DNA from 3 places in the Erwinia sorbitola genome. Region 3 is predicted to be linked to each of the others. Evidence: predicted binding sites of a transcription regulator. Region 3 holds the regulator's gene; each other region holds the start of a gene.
What was found. Region 3 encodes Fur, which represses iron uptake genes when iron is present. Its sites were predicted from a motif close to ATAATAATGAGAACNACTATCAA; they were not measured.

Region 1 (6,952 bases), 1.1 Mb from region 3:
ACCGAGTTTATGCACCTGTTCGGCTTTGGCCTGGACGGCGTCGACTACGCGGCGGACGTCAATCCCGATGTGAAAATCAAAAATCTGGTACAGATGTAATTAACGTCTGTTACCGATGATAACAAGGGGTAGCCAGATGGCTGCCCTTTTTTTATTCTGGGGGTGTAGTGCGCCAGAATCGTCATTGAGTTATTTTCTACTCTCATCACTGTTTGAGTGAGCGCATATATTTAAAGTACAACTCATTAGCCAGTTATTATGAAGCGGCTTTCTCCTTCAAGAGTAATCTTATGTTTTTATTAGTAATAATATTTTTACAATGGAGCTTAATTTGAAGAAGGAAGATCGAATAATGAAATTAACTAAAACAATGACTCTGGCAGGATCACTCTGTATGGCTATGGCATTCAGCAGCGTTGCAAATCTGGCCGTGGCGGCGGAAGCCAAAACAGCGGCAGCGAATCCAGTTCCCGCAGATAAGGTTTCTCTGCTTGGCGGACATCTTGCCTTTAATTTGAAAGGCTATGAGATGCAGCCCGTTCCTGGCGGCGGCCCGGGTAATATGTATGTCAGCAAGGCAGAAAAACGCGTAATGCTGATTGGCGAAGATGCCATTCCGGTTGTTGCCCGCGGTGCCAGCGATGCTGATTTTATTAATGGTATGAAATCCATCAAAGACAAGCAGAAGCAGGCGTCTCCGGATTATACCGTAATCAGCGAAAAGACCGAGAATGTGAAAGGACTTGAGGTTTATCACATCGAAGCGACCGATAAAATGGACGGCAAGAATGTCCAGCAGGCCACGCTGTTGTCTGCGGCCGATAATAAATTCACCGTAATTCAGGTGATCTCCGGTTCTAAAGACAAAACCGGCCATGCTGCGGCAGTGAACAATATTCTCGCGAAATAAGCGCGATTATCTGCCCCATAGGGGACGCCTGCACAACAGGGCGTCCTTCTATTTTTGTCCGCCCCCTGCTGCCCGCCGCCGTTCTGACACCCACCAGCATGCTTCATCCTCAATTCCCTCCAGACCGCCCGACGGTGTTATCCCTGCAAATCCTGGCAGCGCCAGCGCTGTGCGGTTATCTCATGGCTCATCAGAAAGTGTCGCGGCGTAATGCTTGAATAAAATTTTATATATGCTTTATGTGTTTGTGGCTAATTCGCGACATTTTTTGCTATCATCTTGCGCAGCAGTAAATTTTATCCTGCAAAAGCAGGACTTTGACTCGGTGATAAAATGAAAAAATTTGCCCCGGTTTTGATAGCTTCAGTCCTGGCTACGGGTTGTGCCATGCCGCCTAAACACGTTCCGGCTGATAATCCGCCGCCGCCGCCCGTGTCGCAGCCACAGGCACAGACCAGCTTTGATGCGCGCGTGAGCCAGTGCCGCAAAGAGTTGCAGGTGATGCAGTCTTATAATGTCAGCGTTTATCAGCAGTACAATCAGCGCTTTGAGCGCGCCAATGGCCAGATGGAAAAATACCTTGAAATCCGTGACAAGGTTGGCAGCGACATTGATGATATTGCTACGCCTAAATACCAATACAATGTGCGTCGCGTGTGTGAAGAGATTCGCAGCAGTCTGATGCAATTGATCATTAAAGAAGTGTAATTGATGCCGGGGCCGGTCAGTCAGGCCCCGTCGAAACATAATCCTTTATACCGCGTTTAAACCTGACTTTCCCGTCCTGATATTCTTCGGACGTATTTTGACACTCCACTCTTTTTACTGCGCGCCGTGCGTGCAACCGTGCAGCTAACCACCGTGGCAAGGCAAATTGTTTAATGCCAGAAAGCCATCAAATCAGATTAAACTTTGCATCCGGCTGGTGAACAGCAGGTAGTGGCGACAGATCGCTCATCTCACTCAACAGGCGCTCAGTGGTGTTGCAGATGGCATCCAGCGGCAGATCGTTCGCGGCGATACCGAACGGATCCTCCAGCTCTTCCGCCAGTGACTCCAGTGAGAGGAAGGTATAGGAGATAAATACCGATACCAGCGGTGTCATATAGTGCAGATCGGCCACCAGCGCGAACGGCAGCAGGGTGCAGAACAGATAGACAGTACGATGCACAATCAGGCTGTAGGCAAAAGGGATCGGCGTATTGCTGATGCGTTCACAGCCGCCAAGAATATGTGCCAGCTCGTTAAGGTTGGCATCCATCCCGTTATACAGCAGATCTGAAATCGCTCCTTCTTCACGTCTGTCCGCCAGCCAGGCACCCATGCAGAGCAGCAGACGGTTGGTGCGAAACGGACTTGCCAGTACCTCATCGCGCACACTTTCCGGTGCCAGACGGCGGATATCGTCGCTGGAATCCGTGCCGCGCAGCTGATGTTTAAGGCTCCAGCTAAAGGCCATCAGCATATCGCCAAACTCTTTTACCGCCGCCGGATCGCGCCGCAGTGCGCCTTTCGCCTGACGCAGCAGGGAACGCTGGGCAATCAGCAGTCCGCCCCACAGGGTGCGGGCTTCAACAAAGCGCGCATAGCTGGCGCTGTTGCGAAAACCCAGGAAGATAGCGATCGCCACACCCAGCAGGCTGAACGGGGCGGTAGTAAGACGGATGCCAAGCGTTTCGTACCATTGGAAACAGATCACCGCGAACACGGCCATCATCAGATTCAGACTGAGGCGGAACAAAATTTTTGATAACACGGCACCGTGCCAGGAGAAGAGGCGCGGGAACCAGTGCTGATAAGGACGAACGATCATAGCGAAGTGTATCCAGAGAAGTAGCAGGCAAACAACATTTGTATAACCAAAGGGCCACATCATACGCCTCTGAGGGGGTGAGGAAAATGAGAACCTCAGTAAATTCTGCCTGCGTACCCCGCAGCGGTTTCCCCCGGGTTTGCCACAAAGCGGCATTGCAAAGTGGATATTGGTATTTAATTCCGTCGGTGTTTTATGAAAATCTGGGGGCCATACACCATTAAACAGGGATCAGCAGAATGAGCCAGAAAACCCCGCAACGGATTAAACTCGGCATGATGTTACAAGGCGCAGGTGGCTTTATGAACGCCTGGCGTCATCGCAGCGTGCCCGCTGACGCCAGCGTCAACGTCGGCTGGTATCACCAGCTGGCACAACGGGCGGAAGAGGCCGGGCTGGATTTCCTGTTTGTGGCCGATGGCCTGCATATCAACGAAAAATCACTGCCGCATTTTCTTAACCGTTTCGAACCGGTGGCGCTGCTGTCATCGCTGGCCTCCGTCACCCGGCGTATCGGGCTGGCGGGCACCATCTCCACCTCGTACAGCGATCCGTTCACCGTGGCGCGCCAGCTGGCATCGCTTGATCTGCTCAGTAACGGCCGTGCGGGATGGAATGTGGTGACGTCACCGCTGGCAGGGTCGGCGCGTAACTTTGGTAAGGATCACCCTGAGCACGGCCAGCGCTACCAGATTGCCCGCGAATATATTGATGTGGTGCAAGGGCTGTGGGACTCCTGGGAGGAGGGGGCGTTTATTCGCAACCAGCAGAGCGGTGAGTTTTTTGATGCGCAGAAGCTGCATAAGCTGAACCATCAGGGAGAGCACTTCTCGGTAGAAGGGCCGCTGAATATTCAGCGTTCGTCACAGGGCCAGCCAGTAATTTTCCAGGCGGGCGCGTCAGAATCAGGTATCCGTCTGGCGGCAGCATCTGCCGATGCGGTATTTACCAATGCGCGCACGCTGGAAGAAGCGCAAACCTATGCTGCACAGCTGAATCAGCAGGTGCTGAAGCAGGGGCGCGATCGGGTAGGGATTTTCCCGGGCATCAATCCGATTGTCGGGGCTACAGAGCAGGAAGCTGAGGAAAAATATCGTTATCTGCTGTCGCTGCTGTCACTGGAGCAGGCGCTTAATTATTTGGGCCGTTTCTTCGATCATCACGACTTCAGCCAGTACGATCCGGACGGCCCGTTCCCGCAGCTGGGTACGCTGGGGGAAAACAGTTTCCGCTCCACCACCGATCAGATCAAACGGCTGGCGGCGGAAGAACGGCTGACGCTGCGTGAAGTCGCCTTCCGTACCACGCTGCCAAAAGGTGAATTCTTCGGCACTCCTGAACAGGTGGCCGACACCTTTATTCGCTGGGTGGAGCAGGGTGCTGCCAGCGGTTTTATTATCTGCGGCCCGGTACTCAACGAAGCGCTGGAGGATGTGGTGCGCCATGTGCTGCCGATCCTCGAAGCCCGCGGTTACTGGCATCATGATGATAGCGTCACGCTGCGTGAGCGGCTGGATATCCCGGCGCGGCCTAACCGCTACACCCAGGCACGAGAGCATTTACGTCAGGCGGGGTAAGGGATTTCTGCTTTTTTCAGTGGAAATTTACGGTTATGCTGGCGCGCATTAACCGCATGTATCAGGGAGTCTGTATGAATATCGTAATCCGTCGCGCCGAACGTCAGGACGCTAAACTTATCCTCGCGATGATCGCCGAGCTGGCCGAATATGAAAAAGCACTGCATGAAGTGGTTGCCAGCCAGCAGGACATTGAAAATTCGTTATTTGCTGATAACTCCACCAGCGAAGCGCTGATTTGTGAAGTTGACGGCGAGGCGGCAGGCTATGCGGTGTTCTTTACCAGCTACTCAACCTGGCTGGGGAAAAACGGTATTTACCTGGAAGATCTCTACGTCAGCCCACGTTTTCGCGGTCAGAAAGCGGGTAAACAGCTGCTGCGCCATATTGCCCGGCTGGCGGTAGCGCGCGGTTGCGGTCGTCTTGAGTGGAGCGTGCTTGACTGGAATCAGCCAGCTATCGACTTCTACAAAAGCATCGGTGCCGCGCCGCAGGACGAGTGGGTACGCTACCGTATGGAAGGCCAGGTGCTGACCGATTTCGCCGAGTCCTGATCCTCTTTTCTAACGCCAGCATCATGCACAGCGGCATCCCAATGGGGTGCCGTTTTTTGTTGCAGCAGGGGTTGTGCATAAAATGTTACGTCTGCGGGATATTTTCGCAGGAAATTGTAAACTTTGTCATTTTTTCATTGATAATGATTATCATTTGTATATGATGTCGCAAATTATAAAAGCGTTTGCTCTGTTTTTAGAGCCTTGTTAGTTGTTGTTTTGGAAGCCATTGTTGAGCGAATACCCATAAAAACATCGCAGGTATTTCGCATGCTTAAGTATTCATACCGTCAGGGGCTACTGCACACCTCTCTTGTTGCAGGGACACTGTTCAGCGCAGCCGTCTCTGCCGCTGCTGAACAGACCGATAAATTGGCAACAGCAGAATCCAGCCAAAATCAGAAGGCGGGCAGGTTACCGTCAGATGACGCAGAAATGACCGTATTGTCGCCACAAGTGAAACTGGTTGCCGGGAGTTCGGTGACGATTGATGCTGCTGAAATGCAGCAACGCGGTGGCAATGATTTCGGCACGATTATGCGTTACCAGCCGCTGATTGGCGCGGTGGGCAGCAGCGGCGGTTCCTCGACGGGTAAAAGCGGATTCGATCGCGGCGGTTACACCGGCTATAACATCCGTGGTCTGGAAGGCAACCGCGTGGCGCTTGATGTTGATGGCATTCCTCAGCCGGAAGCCACAGGACGCAGCTACGCCAGCCGCGCCGGGGTAAATACTTTTGGTATCGGGCGCGACTATATTGATCCCTATCTGTACGGCCGCGTGGAGATTGAATCCGGCGCTACCGCTACTCAACGTGCCAACACCGCCATGGGTGGCTCGGTCTCATTCCTGCCAAAATCTGCTGATGATTACCTGGCTCCGGGCAAATCCACAGCGTTTGGTTTCCAAAGCGATTACGACTCATCCAACCGCAGCTGGCACAACGGCATCACCGCCGCCGCCGGAGATGAAACCCTGCGCGGGCTTCTGGTTTACAGCCGTCGCGACGGTCAGCAGACCCGCAATAACAGCGATGAGTTCGACGCTTATCCGGAGAACTGGCACTCTGATGCCTTGCTGACCTCCGCTATCTGGCAGCCAAATGATGAGCATAAATTAACCGGCACGGTAGATTTCTACAGTAAGGTTAATCACACTCATTACGACAGCTGGGACAATAACGGCGATGTGATCGAGGGCGTGGCTAATCAGCAGAGCAATACCCGCCGCTGGGGCCTGAGTCTGAAAGATGAGTGGACGCCGGGTAATGACTGGGTTGACAGTCTGAGCAACAAAATTTATTACCAGCACACGGAAGCGCACGATAATACGCTGATGCCGCTCAGTACCACCGGTGCCATGCAGCGGGTTTACTCAGACTACAACGTGGAAACTTATGGCTACGAGGCACAGCTGGCGAAAAGTCTCGGCCGCCATGATTTGCGGGCTGGCATCAACGGGCGCATTGCCGAAACTGAACGCCCGTTCAGCCAGTCGCCTGCCCAGAGCGGCACCACGATGACCACCAAACCCGAGGGCGACAGCCGTACTCTGGTACTGGGCGCGTTTGTGCAGGACAGCATCCAGTTTGACCTCGACGGTCATGCATTCTCCGTGGTACCGGGCGTACGCGTAGCGCATCAGGAAACCAAACCGCAGAATCTGGCTAATATGGCCGCCGGAACCGATGTCCTGACGCCGGAAGATGCTGAAACCCTTTACAATAAAACTAACAGCGACACCCAGGTACTGCCGTCCATCAGCTTCAACTACAATATTACCCCGCAGCTGATGACCTATGTGCAATACAAGCGTGGCGCGCAGTTCCCCAACGCCAGCCAGCTCTACGGCTCCTGGAATCTGGGATCCAGCTACGCCGGAAACAGGCAGTATGCGTTACTGGGCAACACCGATCTTGATACCGAAACCAGTAATAACGTTGAGTGGGGCGTAAAAGGTCAGGCGGTGGAAGGGATCACCGTGCAGGGCGCCATGTTCTACAACACCTACAAAAACTTTATTGCTTCTACTCGCTATACCCGTGCCGCAGCGCCGGATAAATTCGTCAATGTACCGGCGAATATTGCCACCATCTATC
Region 2 (6,952 bases), 2.1 Mb from region 3:
TACATCCGGCCTTCCGCCACCAGCGCCAGCAGATTAGGATCGTGTTCGCGGTTGCGCTCAAAGACAATCGCGATTTTCTGGCGCATCTGGTACTCCTCCGCCAGCCTGAGCAGCTGCACAGAGTTCTCGTAAACCCGTTTCATCCTTCCCGGCAGCAGGGTAAAGCCTACCCCCGCCTGCACCAGACTCAGCATCGAAAAGATATCATTTACCCGGGTGACGATATCCGGTTCATACCCGGCAATATGAAACGCTTCCCTGAATCCCTGCCAGGTGGCGAATCCCTCCGACAGTGAAACAAATTTTTGCTGATGGAAATCCCGCAGATCCGCCGGAAAACTGGTGTCCAGCCCTGAGGTAGCAGGGGCGGCGAGGAAGATATCATCATCAAACAGCGGCAGGCTTTCGAAGCGGGTGAAATCCATCTCTCCCGGCGCGATAGCGATCAGAATAGCATCCAGCGAGCCCTCCTCCAGGCGTGCGCTCAGGGTCTGATTTGATCCCATTGTCAGCTCCAGCTCAAGGTCGGGCCGACGCAGTTTCATGCCCATAATCAGCTGTGGAATTGTCTCCAGCGTCAGCGAATAGAGCGTTCCCAAACGCAGACGACCCTGGCCGATTCCGGCAGTTTTTCGCGCCTCCTCCACCCCACGGGACATAATATCCAGCACTTCCTGGCTATATTCCCAAAGAGTATGAGCCGCTGGCAGCGGCACCAGGCTGCGGCCTTTATGAATAAACAGCGGGCAGCGCACGCTCTCTTCCAGGCTGTGTAACGCCCGATGCACGCTGACGCTGCTGATACTCAGCGCTTCTGCGGTACGCGCCAGGTTACCGCGGTTCATAAAGGCGATGAAAATTTCCAGTTTACGAAATGTGATATCCGAATCAATGTTCATAGCAGCCTGTAATGAGGTGGGAGGGTGAAAAAAGGTGAGGATATTCTAGGCCGGGTGACGCCGTTTTGTTTAACGCAATCTTGCGCTTCTGGCTTTACCTCTTGGTTATTCCTGGTGCGCACAGCGCGTGATGCAGTGCCAGGATCCCAAATAGCGATGAGCAACCACAAGGAGAGGGAGCTTCTCCGATCCTGACGCACTCCATTTCAATAAAACATCAGTAAAAATGATAAATGCTCGTGGTAGAGTAAAAACACCTGTTGTCTTTATAAGGAGATTTACATGTCACATACTTCATATGCCAGCCGTACAATTGCCGCCGATCCGCAGGCGATCTGGGCGCTGATCGCCGATTTTAACGGTCTGCCAAAAATCCATCCTGGCATCAGCAAAAGCGAGCTGGAAGCAGGAGCAACCCAAAGTGAACCTGGTGTGGTGCGTAAGCTGACGCTGCCGGATGGTTTTGTGCGCGAGAAGTTACTGAAGCTGGATGCTGAAAACCTTGAACTGCATTACGCCATTATCGACGGGACGATGCCGGTGAAAGATTATGTGGCGGTAATTAAACTGACGCCGCAGGGTAAGGGCAGCACGCTGGCAGAATGGTGGGCAGATTTTACCGTGCTGGAGGGTGTGGATGCCGCAGCCGTTGCCAACGGCGTGAGTCAGGATGTCTTTGCCACCTGCCTGCAACATATTGAGCAGACGTTAACTACCTGATATCCACCGGAGCGAAAATGATGCCAACTGAAATTGTGATGATCCAACGTTATCGATCTGACTATCAGCCGGGTGTCGTGCAGCTGATTTTGCCGATCCAGAATCAGGAGTTTGGTATTGCTATTACGGCAGAACAACAGCCGGATCTGAGCGATATCGACAATTTTTACCAGCAGGGAAACGGTGATTTCTGGCTGGCAACGATTGATGACCGGGTAGTGGGCTGCATTGGCCTGAAGGATATCGGTGAGCGGCAGACGGCGCTGCGTAAGATGTTTGTAGCCGCACCCTATCGCGGACGGGAGTGGGGAGTTGCTCCGGCGCTGCTCAATACGCTGCTGATGCATGCCCGTCACCACGGGGTGGAAGATATCTTCCTCGGTACCACTGCGAAGTTTCTTGCAGCACACCGCTTTTATGAGAAAAACGGCTTCAGTGAGATCCCTCCAGCCGCTCTGCCAGCCAGCTTCCCGCTGATGGCGGTAGATACCCGGTTCTATCGTTTTAGCCTCTAAAATATCGGTGCCTGCGGGCGCCGCTCCTCTTCGTATAAGAAATTTCCTGACACATATTGTAATAACCTCTGCGCCGTCGTAGCATTCTTCAGCAATTTTGAGATTGAGAATAATAATTATTTCCTTTGTGGAGAGTGCTATGACGTTCTGGGGTAAAGCAGCGATCCTGGCGGGTGGTTTACTGGCTTCAGCCAGCCTGCTGGCGGCACCGTTTGTGGTGGAAGATGTTAGCGGCCGTAAGGTCGAGATTAAATCCGAAGTAAAACGGGTGATCCTCGGCGAAGGGCGGCAGATCTATCTGCTGGCGGCCTTTGATACCGATGCACCTTTTAAGCGGGTAGTGGGCTGGCGCGACGACCTGCCTAAAGCCGATTTTGACAGCTATCAGATATACGCAAAAAAATACCCTTCGATTACTTCGCTGCCCACCTTCGGCGGCGCGAAAGATGGCACCTTTAACGTGGAGCAGGCGCTGACACTGAAGCCTGACCTGGTGCTGATGAATCTGGAATCTAAAGCCGCGACCGATGAGTCAAAGCTGACGGAAAAACTCAGCAAGCTGGGCATTCCGGTGGTGTTTATCGATTTTCGCGAAAAGCCTTTTGAGAATGCGGTAAAAAGCATCCGTATTATGGGGCAGCTGGTGGGTAAACCGGCACGTGCGGAAGAGATCATCGCCTACCGCCAGCAGCAGATTGATATCGTTACCGAAAGGCTGAAAAACTACCAGGGCCCGCGCCCGAAAGTGATGCTTGACCGCGCCGGTGGCTATACGGAAGAGTGCTGCATGTCATTTGGTGACGAAAACTTCGGCCGGATGGTGGAAGTGGCAGGAGGGATTAATATTGCCAGGGGGCTGATTCCGGGCACCTTTGGTACGCTCAACCCTGAGCAGATTATTGCTTCTCGTCCGGACGTGGTGATTGTTACTGGCGCAAACTGGAAAAACTACAATACCGCAGGGGGCTGGGTAGGCGTGGGGCCGGGGGCCGATCTCGCCCTTGCAACGCAGCGTTTAACCGCGCTGATGGCACGCCCGGCGTTTCGTACGCTGCCAGTTGCCAGCAATGGAAATGCGCACGCCATCTGGCACCAGTTTTACGACAGTCCTTATCAGTTTGTCGCTATTCAGATGATGGCAAAGTGGCTGCATCCAGAACTGTTCAAAGATATCGACCCGGATGCCACCTTCCGCGAATTCCATCAGCGTTTCCTGCCGGTGGACTATCAGCCGGGTTACTGGGTGACGCTGAAACCTGCAAAATAGAGCAAAAAAAAGCGGGCCTGAAAAGGTCCGCCTGATTGCTGTACTGTCAGACTCTTAATCACATCCGATCATTAAGCCTGATGAGCGCCTGGCTCACTCAGTTTCTGCAAATCTTTGTCCACAAAGAACAGTGCCTGACCGCTGTTACCCACCAGAGCCAGTTTATCCAGCACGGATTTGAACAGTTTCTCTTCTTCATGCTGTTCAGCTACGTACCATTGCAGGAAGTTAAAAGTGGAGTAATCCTGAGTGGTCATGGCGGAATGCGCCAGTTCGTTGATCTTTTTAGTGATCAACTGTTCGTGCTGATAAGCCTGATCCAGTACTTCGTGCAGCGAGTTAAAGGTGACTGGCGGTGCATCAATGGTGCCCAGAACCGGCATTGCTCCGGTATCGCTCAGATAGTTGAACAGACGCTTCATATGCTGCATCTCTTCGGTGGAGTGCTCACGCATAAATGCAGCGGCACCTTCAAAGCCTTTATCGTTGCACCATGCGCTCATCTGCAGGTACAGGTTGGCAGAGTAGAATTCCAGATTCAGCTGATCGTTCAACTGAGCGGTCATTTCATTAGTCAACATGGTGACTCCTTAGCATGTTATTTAGCGATATTATTACTCTAAATAATTCACGTTACAGAGACACACTTAATGTGTCTGTAACGTAAATCATAACGAGTAAAGCAGGTGATTTCTGCGCATTATGCACTCAGATTGTTAAAATAAAAACCATTTTATATAGCATAGGCTAATTTTATTGGCTTTGCCTAAATCTATGATTGTTAAGTGATAATCATTCCATGGTGAATCAAAATTGTTCTGTTTTTTGAATCGTTATGATAACTATTCTTATTAATGGAATTAATTCTATGAGTTAAGACTGCGGAGAGGTTTTTCTGCCAGTATGCGGATAACTGCTTCACTGAAACTCAATGTTAACAATAAAAAGTTAATATAACGGAATGAGAACTAATCCGTTTCAACTTAATGTTGATAACCTATTACTTTCCAGCAGATTAGCTGCATTGATTTCTTTGTTTCAGGGGGATGTGTTTTTCCCGTTTGCACGATACAGCAATCATCGCCGTTCACCAGAAGAGACAGGCGGCGAAAGACCGCCCAGGAACTTTATTACACTACCTTTAAACGAATATACGCTGTGATATACTTGGTTGATTAATGAACAGGGGGGTCGTATGAAAAAAACGCCAGTTAATGCCGGGAATCTTTCGGGGTTGTTAGCGAAGGCGCGCCAGGCAGGCACTGTACACATTGACGGAAGCTCATATGATGAGCGCCGGGCGCAGTTCATGAAAGAAGTGTTAGGGGTGGATGAAGAATGTCAGGTTGAAGGAACCAGCCATGGCCAGAAGAGTAAGAATTTCGTGCGTTGAGACCAGTAAATTATTTCAGAAAATCAGCGAAGAGTATGGTTTTACCAGTGATGTTGTCATGTCTTATTTTCAAGATATTGATGATCTTCAGCAACTTTGGGAAAAGCAGCAAGAGGTTTGGGTATACTCCCAAAACGAAAGATTTCGGTATGGTTGGATAAAAGAGTCACACCTTAAAAAAGATGGTTCACTGGTTCCGTTATATATCGGTTTGCACCATACCCGAGTGCTGGACGATAGTGATGAAAAGGATCCATTGCTGGTGGTATCTTTTGAATCTCGTCAAGGACTGGCACACCCAGTGCTGGTTATTCTCACTATGATTGATCATGCAGATATGTTTGGTGAACTTGGCGCAGCGAAGCATAATGCGCAGCAAATGTACTTTATCCATAAGAAATTAGATCAACTCATTAGTGGCGATATTCCTGAGGGTCAAAGTTTGCATGAGCCATGATTGCCATAATAACTGATCCATTGTTCAGTGTGTCGCTTGCTCAATAACCTGGGCGACCGGCTGGCGGCCGCCCGGAGTGATATCAGAAATCCATCTTCACGGTGAACTGCACTTCGCGCGGGTCGCCAATCTGGTTAGACAAATTGTTAGTGGCGATAGACGAGGTGTAGTAGGTCTTGTCGAACAGATTTTTCACGTTGACCTGAAGAGTCACCGGGTTCTGCGTTTTAATCTTATATGAGGCAAATGCATCTGCTACCGCATAGCCCTGTAATGAGTAATCCTCGGCGTTATCACCGGAACGACGACTCACCGCGTGCCCGCCACCGCCAACGGTTAGCGTATTGCCGCCAATCACATTGTGGAAGTCATAGGTCAGGAACAGCGATCCGGTGTGGCGCGGCACATTTGGCAGCATCTTGCCCTGATAGTCCGGGTCTTCAATCACTTTGGCATCGGTATAGCCGTAGCTGGCGATCACATTGACGTTTTGCGTCAGCGCACCTGCCACATCGACTTCAACTCCGCGCGAACGAACTTTACCGGCCGTTTTTGCCACGCTTTCGCCGTTGACCGTATCGGTATACAGCACGTGACTCTTATTAATATTGAACAGGGTCACGTTAGCCGTCACGCCGCTGAACAGGTCAAACTTAGCGCCCATTTCATAGGCCGTAGCGGTTTCCGGCGGCAGCTCGCCGATATAGCTGGCAATCGAGTATTGCGGCATAAACGAACGCGAGACGTTACCGAAGAATGAGATATTCGGTGTGGCTTTATACACCAGGCCAAACTTCGGCACCCACGCGCTATCGCGGCTGTCAGTATTGACATTAAACGGGCGGCCTTTTCCTGCGTACTCAGTGAAATACTGATAACGCATGGCGCTGACGGCAATCCATTTATCGGTCAGATACAGTGAATCCTGTACGTAGCCGGAATAGCTCACCTGTTTGATGGTCTGGTCACTGTCTGAATCGGATACGCTGGTGCACTTCCCGGTGGTGCCGTACGACGGGCTGTAGATGTTGAAATCTTTTACATTCTTACAGCGGATCATATCGGTACGCAGCAGATCGTAGTTTTCGTAGGCGATCCCGGTAAGAATCTCATTATAGAAACCTCCAATCACCACATCTCCCTGCAAATCGGCGCGTGCCGAGTGCTGGCGCTGGGTCGATCCCTGGGTGGCGTCGACGCGGCGGGTCAGATTACCCGTAGCGGAGTCGTAGGCCATGACACGCGCCTGGTTATCGCTGTATTTATCCTGGCTGAAGCTGTAATCGAACTTCGCCGTCCACTGGTTATTGATGCGGTACTCGGTATTCAGCTGGGCCAGATCCGATTCGCCGTCGGTGATGTTATAAGCTTCATCGAAGCGGGTTTCGCGGCTTACATCCACTGCATGTCCGGTATTCAGATCGAAAATGGTGCCACGGTCGAACGGCGTATTGTAGTTACGGTGTGAGTAAGCCACGGTTACCGTCGCGTCATCGCCAAACCAGGTGAGCGAGGGAGCAATAAAGCTGCTGCGCTCTTTACCGAAGTTACGCCAGTAATCTTCATGTTGCCAGGAGCCGATCAGCCGGTAAGCCAAATTGGTGCCCTCAATCGGGCCGGTAACGTCCACGCTGCCGGAGCCGCCGCCGAAGCTGGTGGAGGTCGCCTGAATTGAGCCGCCGAAGGTGGTTTCCGGCCGTT
Region 3 (6,952 bases):
GAGCAGTGCGGTTCCTGCCAGTCAGAGTCTGGTCAATCAAATCAGTCACTTTGGTGTTCGCTATGAGGTCACTGATAACCAGGCCGCTCTGCACGGGGTAGACTGCGCCGCGCTGGGGGCCGACTGGGCTTCCTGTAACCGCGCCACAATTACGCTCACGAACAATGGCCCGACAATCACCAGTAAAAACTGGGCGATTTATATGAGTAATGTGCACAAAACGCTGGCCGTGGAGAGCGATCAGTTTCGGATGGTGCATATTGTTGGTGATTTGACCCGACTGGAGCCAACAGAAAAGTTTGCTGGTATTGCGGCCGGTGCGTCAATTGCCATTCCGATCGTCAATGAATACTGGCAGTTGTTTATCACTGATGTCATGCCACGCTGGTATGTGACATCGGGGGATGCCAGCCCACAAATCATTAAGGTTACCGATACCGAAGACCTCACCAGCTTTGTGGCACCTTTTGGCGACCAGTGGAAAAGTAAGGCTGAGGATAAAAATATCCTGATGCAGGCTAACAGCCGGTTTACGAAAAATCATGACATCAAACAGTTGGCACCTGATGATCTGCGCGGTCAGATTACCCCCACGCCACTAAAGGTTGTGATAGCAAAAGACGATGCCGACCTTAGCAACGGCGTCCACCTTGAGCTGGCAAGCCTGCCAGCCGAGCGTGCGGAAGCGGTCAGACAGCGTTTTTCGCTGCTCGGTATCAGCCTGAATAAGGCAGGGTATCCGGTGAGTACCCGCATTGATCCGGCAGCGCTAAAGGATATTCCTGCGCAATCGGGTGCCTATCGTCTGGTTATCAATAAAGATCGGGCTGAGGTGACTGGCTATGATGAGCAGGGCGTTTTCTACGGGCTGCAATCGATTATGTCACTGTTACCGGCGGACGGCAGCGGCCGCATTGCCACGCTGAAAGCTGATGATGCTCCTCGGTTTGCTTACCGGGGCATCTTCCTTGATGTAGGGAGAAATTTTCACAGTAAAGCGGCGATCCTGCGGATGCTTGACCAGATGGCTGCCTGGAAAGTTAACGTCTTCCATTTCCATCTGACCGATGATGAAGGCTGGCGTATTGAGATCCCCGGCTTGCCTGAGCTGACCGAGGTTGGCGGCCGGCGATGCCACGATCTCAAAGAACAACGCTGTCTGTTACCGCAGTTAGGTTCAGGGCCGTTCAGCGATAATAACGGCAGCGGCTATTTCAGCCGCCAGGACTACATTGAGATTGTGAAATTCGCTAAAGCACGCGGGATTCAGGTTCTGCCAGAGGTGGATATGCCTGCCCATGCTCGTGCGGCGGTGATCGCCATGGAAGCGCGCTATCAGCGTTTGAAAAAGGCCGGACAGGATAAACTGGCGTCAGAATACCGGCTGGTCGATCCGGAGGATGACTCCAATACCACCTCAGTACAGCTTTACGATCGCACCAGCTATCTGAATCCCTGCCTGGATTCATCATTGCACTTTGCCGATAAAGTTATCAGTGAGATTCAGCTTATGCATCACGAAGCGGGGCAGCCGCTGCGCAGCTGGCACTTCGGCGGTGATGAAGCCAAAAATATCCGTCTTGGTCCAGGCTACACCGATATCAAACGCCCGGAAGCGGGTAAAGGCCAGCTTGATATGAGCAGAGAAGATCTGCCATGGGCAAAATCTCCGGTTTGTCAGGGGATGATCGCCTCAGGAAAGGTAAGCGATCTTGCTCATCTTCCCAGTTATTTTGCACTTAAGGTCAGCGGTTTGCTGAAACAGCATGGCATTAACCGAATGCAGGCATGGCAGGATGGATTAAAAAATGCCGAAGATGCTCACGCATTTGCCACGCCAGAGGTCGCAGTTAACTTCTGGGATACGCTTTACTGGGGTGGTTTCGATACGGTAAATGACTGGGCAAACAAGGGCTATCAGGTGATTATTTCCAATCCTGACTATCTCTATATGGATTTCCCCTATGAGGTGAACCCGCTCGAAAGAGGATATTACTGGGGAACCCGTTTCAGTGACGAGCGGAAAATGTTCAGTTTTGCACCGGATAACCTGCCACAAAATGCGGAAACATCCACAGACCGTGACGGCCATTATTTCAGCGCGAAGTCTGATAAAGCCTGGCCGGGTGCAGCGGGTATGTCAGCCCAGCTGTGGAGTGAAACGGTGAGAACTGATGACAATATGGAATATATGATGTTCCCGCGTCTGTTCTCTCTGGCTGAACGGGCCTGGCATCGTGCCTCCTGGGAGCAGGATTATCAGGCGGGTAAAGAGTATCGGGGCGGTGAGACACACTGGGTTGACCAGCAGGCTCTGCTTCTGGACTGGCAGCGGTTTGCCAATATTCTCGGTCAGCGTGAGTTGGCGAAGCTTGAGAAGCACGGCATCAGATACCGTTTGCCGGTGCCAGGGGCGCGTATTGTAAGCGGAAAGCTTGAAGCTAATACCGCTTTACCTGGGGTGGAGATAGCGTTTAGCACTGATGACGGGAAGAGCTGGCAGCGCTACGACAGGCAAAACCCACCGCTGGTTAAACCTGGGGTGAAAATCCGCAGTGTCAGTGCCGATGGGCAGCGTTTCAGCCGGGAGGAGTCACTGTAAAACAGGTATAAAAAAACCGGTGGTAAACCACCGGTTTTTAACACTGAGTCGTACAGATTATTTATCGTGCAGAGTCTCGTCTTCACGGCAGTCACCCAGCGCACAGTGGCCATACAAATACAGGCTATGATTGCTAAGTTTGATACCGTGACGCGTAGCGATTTCACGCTGACGCTCCTCAATATATTCGTCTCTAAACTCAATGACTTTACCGCAGTCCAGGCAGATCAGATGATCGTGGTGGTGCTGCTGGGTCAATTCGAAAACGGATTTACCGCCTTCAAAATTGTGGCGGGTAACGATCCCCGCGTCATCGAACTGGTTCAGCACACGGTAAACCGTGGCCAGACCGATCTCTTCGCCCATATCAATCAGGCGTTTGTACAAATCTTCCGCACTGACGTGATGGCCCTCTGGTTCCTGAAGCACTTCCAAAATTTTCAGTCGGGGAAGCGTGACTTTCAGGCCGGCCTTCTTTAATGCGGTGTTATTGTCAGTCATGCGGATATTGTCCTGTTACTTTGCTAGTCACTTAGTGGCTGTAAAGCCCTGAACATCGGTCAACGCTAAAGATGAGTGCGTTTCAGTATAGAGCTGATACTGCGAAATGAAAACCTAAAGGGATGCCTGAAACCGCAAGGGATGTAAGGATAAGTGTCGTTACATCCAGGGAAGCGCGCGTCCGAATTATGCCGGGTCAGCATTTCGATTTACACCATCTCACCACTCTTTGAGCGACTCACATTCTCAAAAAGTGGGGCAGGCGCTGAGTAAGCGGGTAACCGATGGGGTTATTGTACAGTTTTGCAGATGAAAGTTACAAACATGTATCTATTACTTCTATAGGAAAAACCACTTGCTTGATGTGAGATAGCTCCCACATCAAGCGGGTGTGGTTATGCTTCGATGATATCTTTCAGCTGAAGTTCATCAGAAATTTGTTTTACCCACTTTTCAACGCGCTCGTTAGTGAGTTCTGGCTGACGATCTTCATCAATGGCAAGACCAAGGAAGTGGTTGTCATCTGCCATGCCTTTAGAGGCTTCGAAGTGATAACCCTCGCTTGGCCAGTGGCCAACAATCACGGCACCATTTGGCTCAATAATGTCGCGAATGGTGCCCATGGCATCGCAGAAATATTCGGAATAGTCTTCCTGATCGCCACAGCCAAACAGCGCTACCAGTTTACCAGTGAAGTCGATCTCTTCCAGCGTCGGGAAGAAGTCATCCCAGTCACACTGGGCTTCACCGTAGTACCAGGTAGGAATACCAAGCAGCAGAATATCAAAGGCTTCAAGGTCTTCTTTGCTGCTTTTAGCAATATCACGAACTTCTGCAACATCTTTCCCCAGTTGCTTCTGGATCATTTTTGCAATGTTTTCGGTATTGCCTGTATCGCTACCAAAGAAAATGCCGACGAGTGCCATGAGTTTAATAACCTCTTGAATCTTAATGATATGGTGACTGCTGATTTTTTAGCAGATATCGCTAATGATAACAGACCGTCGTGAGCGGATAAATCAGTAATGCTGTCAGTTTTGTCGCTGAGTGCTAAGGCCCCGATACAATCAGGACTGGTGGCGTTGCAACTGTTCCAGCAGCATCTCTTCGATCAGCTCACTGCGGCTCATATTGCGCTCCAGCGCCAACTGATTCAGGACATCAACCGCGTCACTGTTCATTTTTAGCTCGACACGCTTCAGGCCGCGCACTTTATCGCGTTTGAGCTGGTTGCGTTTGTTGATACGCAGCTGCTCATCACGCGTCAGCGGATTAGTCTTGGGTCGTCCCGGACGCCGTTCATCTGCAAACAGATCGATCGTCGTGCGGTCCGTGTTCTCTTTTGCCATAGGAATCGTAATACTGAAGGCTGGATTGCTGATGAATAGGGCCGTTATGCCGCCTGATAAGGCGCAGCGGCAAAATTTTAGCGCGCCATCATACCCCAGCGAAAGAGGTGACGACAATCATTTATACCCTTGATACTTCAAGCCGCACCTGCGCTGGCTGCCTCGATTCCACCGGTCACATCGTTATCAATGCTCCAGGGGAGTGATAGCCAGGCCGTCCGTCAGCGCCAAAAGTACGCTCGAAGAGGAGGCCCGGATTATTGTGAGGATAATCATTGGCGTAAATAATCGTTTTTACAACGCTAAAAAACGACGGATTGCGCGCAAAACCGCATCTGGTTTTTCTGCATGTACCCAATGGCCGGCACCAGCAATAACATGCGCGCGTGCCTGCGGGAACTGGGTCAGCAGCGCATCACGATACTCGTCGGCGACGTAGGGCGAGCGATCTCCGCGGATAAACAGAACAGGTTTATCCCAGGTGGCCAGCGGTTGCCAGCCGATAATCTTGTCATAACATGCCAACAGCACCGGAACGTTAAAGCGCCATTCACCGTCGTGGAATGATTTAAGCAGAAACTGAATCACCCCTTCTTCATCGATCGTCTGGCGCATCAGCGCTGTTGCATCACTGCGCGTGGTGATACCGGCCTCGGTGACTGCATTCAGTGCGGTAAAAATATTGTCGTGATGGCGGGTGCTGTAGGCAACCGGTGCAATATCGATAACCACGATCTCAGCCACCCGATCGGGAGCCAGCGCGGTCAGGGACATGGCGATCTTGCCGCCCATTGAGTGCCCAATCACGCTGAAACGATCGATCTCTAGTTCGTTAAGCGTATCGAGGACGTCCTGCGCCATCAGCGCATAATCCATCTCTTGCGCACGCGGAGACAAACCGTGATTACGCACATCGATTTGAATCAGACGGCGATCGTCTTTTAATCCCCTTGCCAGTACGCCGAGATTATCCAGGCTACCAAACAGGCCGTGGATCAACACCAGCGGAAGTCCTTCGGTGGCGGATTGTTCAGTTTGCAGGCGGAAATTCAAATTCATAGTGAAAGTTCTTACAGTTGGCATGAAGGCTTAGGGTATCATGGATTTTACAACTTCTGCCGCTGGTGCAAATAGCAGGCATGATCCTTTTGCGGCATATTCCTACTTTTGCCCTGAAACGGGTCTGGCGCTACACCCCGGCAGGATTTAACTTTATAATCCTGATGTTAGAACTGGAACGTTTCAACGCCATGCTGGCGACAAGGATTTTTTCCTGAACGATCGGTTCTGATACTAGCTATAACTGTACTGGATCATGATGAAAACGATAGAAGTCGACGAAGAGCTATACCGTTATATTGCCAGCCACACTCAGCATATCGGAGAAAGCGCATCCGATATTTTGCGCCGTATGCTGAAGTTCACTGCGGGTCAGACTGCCTCTGCTGCGGCTAATGTTTCTGCGGCGACGGCGGTTAAAGCCTCCGCTGCGGAAAGCATTAAATCTGAATCCCGACCGCAGGATCGTGTCCGCGCGATGCGTGAACTGCTGCTTTCAGATGAGTATGCAGAGCAGAAACGCGCGGTGAATCGTTTTATGCTGATTTTATCGACTTTATACAGTCTGGATGCCAAAGCGTTTGGTGCAGCGACTGAGTCTCTGCAAGGGCGTACTCGCGTTTACTTCGCAGGCAACCAGCAAACGTTGGTAGAGAACGGCACCCATACCAAGCCGCAGCACATTCCGGGCACACCGTATTGGGTGATTACCAACACAAACACTGACCGTAAACGGAGCATGGTGGAACACATTATGCTGTCGATGCAGTTCCCGGTGGAGCTGACAGAGAAAGTTTGCGGTACCCTCTAACTGAAGCGTCAGGGAGAAGCGCCAATGGCCAATCACCCCCGTGCCGGGCAACCCGCCCGGCAGAGCGATTTGATTAACGTTGCACAATTAACATCTCAATATTATGTCCTGCAACCTGAGCTGGGTAATCCAGAGCATGCAGTGAAGTTTGGTACTTCCGGACATCGCGGCAGTGCGGGTCGTCACAGCTTCAATGAGATGCACATTCTGGCTATTGCCCAGGCGATTGCGGAAGAACGTAAAAAGAACGGTGTAACCGGCCCTTGTTTCGTGGGTAAAGATACGCACGCGCTCTCTGAACCGGCAATTATCTCGGTACTGGAAGTACTGGCGGCTAACGGTGTTGATGTGATCGTTCAGCAGGACAACGGCTATACGCCAACCCCTGCTATCTCAAATGCGATCCTCGAACACAATAAAGCCGGTGGCGCACAGGCCGATGGCATTGTGATCACGCCTTCGCATAATCCGCCGGAAGATGGCGGGATTAAATACAATCCGCCAAACGGTGGACCGGCAGATACTAACGTCACGAAAGTGGTGGAAGATCGCGCCAATGCGCTGATTAAAGACGGGCTGAAAGATGTAAAACGTATTCCTCTCGATCAGGCATGGGCCAGTGGACATCTG

Region 1: a site for Fur is predicted at 4,992-5,014, ahead of GN242_RS09890 (TonB-dependent receptor domain-containing protein). Genes of this name have one in related genera too.
Region 2: a site for Fur is predicted at 4,231-4,253, ahead of ftnA (non-heme ferritin). Genes of this name have one in related genera too.

What each region holds. Positions count from the first base shown of each region.
Region 1 is NZ_CP046509.1:2,205,568-2,212,519, forward strand. It holds gene fabV (enoyl-ACP reductase FabV) at 1-99, shown strand, start outside; gene GN242_RS09865 (DcrB/PsbP domain-containing protein) at 353-910, shown strand; gene GN242_RS09870 (YuaE family lipoprotein) at 1,298-1,618, shown strand; gene GN242_RS09875 (bestrophin family protein) at 1,806-2,723, opposite strand; gene GN242_RS09880 (LLM class flavin-dependent oxidoreductase) at 2,963-4,300, shown strand; gene GN242_RS09885 (GNAT family N-acetyltransferase) at 4,375-4,854, shown strand; gene GN242_RS09890 (TonB-dependent receptor domain-containing protein) at 5,125-6,952, shown strand, end outside.
Region 2 is NZ_CP046509.1:703,616-710,567, forward strand. It holds gene GN242_RS03185 (LysR family transcriptional regulator) at 1-899, opposite strand, end outside; gene GN242_RS03190 (SRPBCC family protein) at 1,182-1,619, shown strand; gene GN242_RS03195 (GNAT family N-acetyltransferase) at 1,637-2,134, shown strand; gene GN242_RS03200 (ABC transporter substrate-binding protein) at 2,274-3,401, shown strand; gene ftnA (non-heme ferritin) at 3,473-3,982, opposite strand; gene GN242_RS03210 (hypothetical protein) at 4,597-4,794, shown strand; gene GN242_RS03215 (hypothetical protein) at 4,763-5,251, shown strand; gene GN242_RS03220 (TonB-dependent siderophore receptor) at 5,334-6,952, opposite strand, start outside.
Region 3 is NZ_CP046509.1:3,260,061-3,267,012, reverse strand. It holds gene GN242_RS14740 (beta-N-acetylhexosaminidase) at 1-2,602, shown strand, start outside; gene fur (ferric iron uptake transcriptional regulator) at 2,660-3,103, opposite strand; gene fldA (flavodoxin FldA) at 3,499-4,029, opposite strand; gene ybfE (LexA regulated protein) at 4,171-4,452, opposite strand; gene ybfF (esterase) at 4,747-5,511, opposite strand; gene seqA (replication initiation negative regulator SeqA) at 5,771-6,322, shown strand; gene pgm (phosphoglucomutase (alpha-D-glucose-1,6-bisphosphate-dependent)) at 6,347-6,952, shown strand, end outside.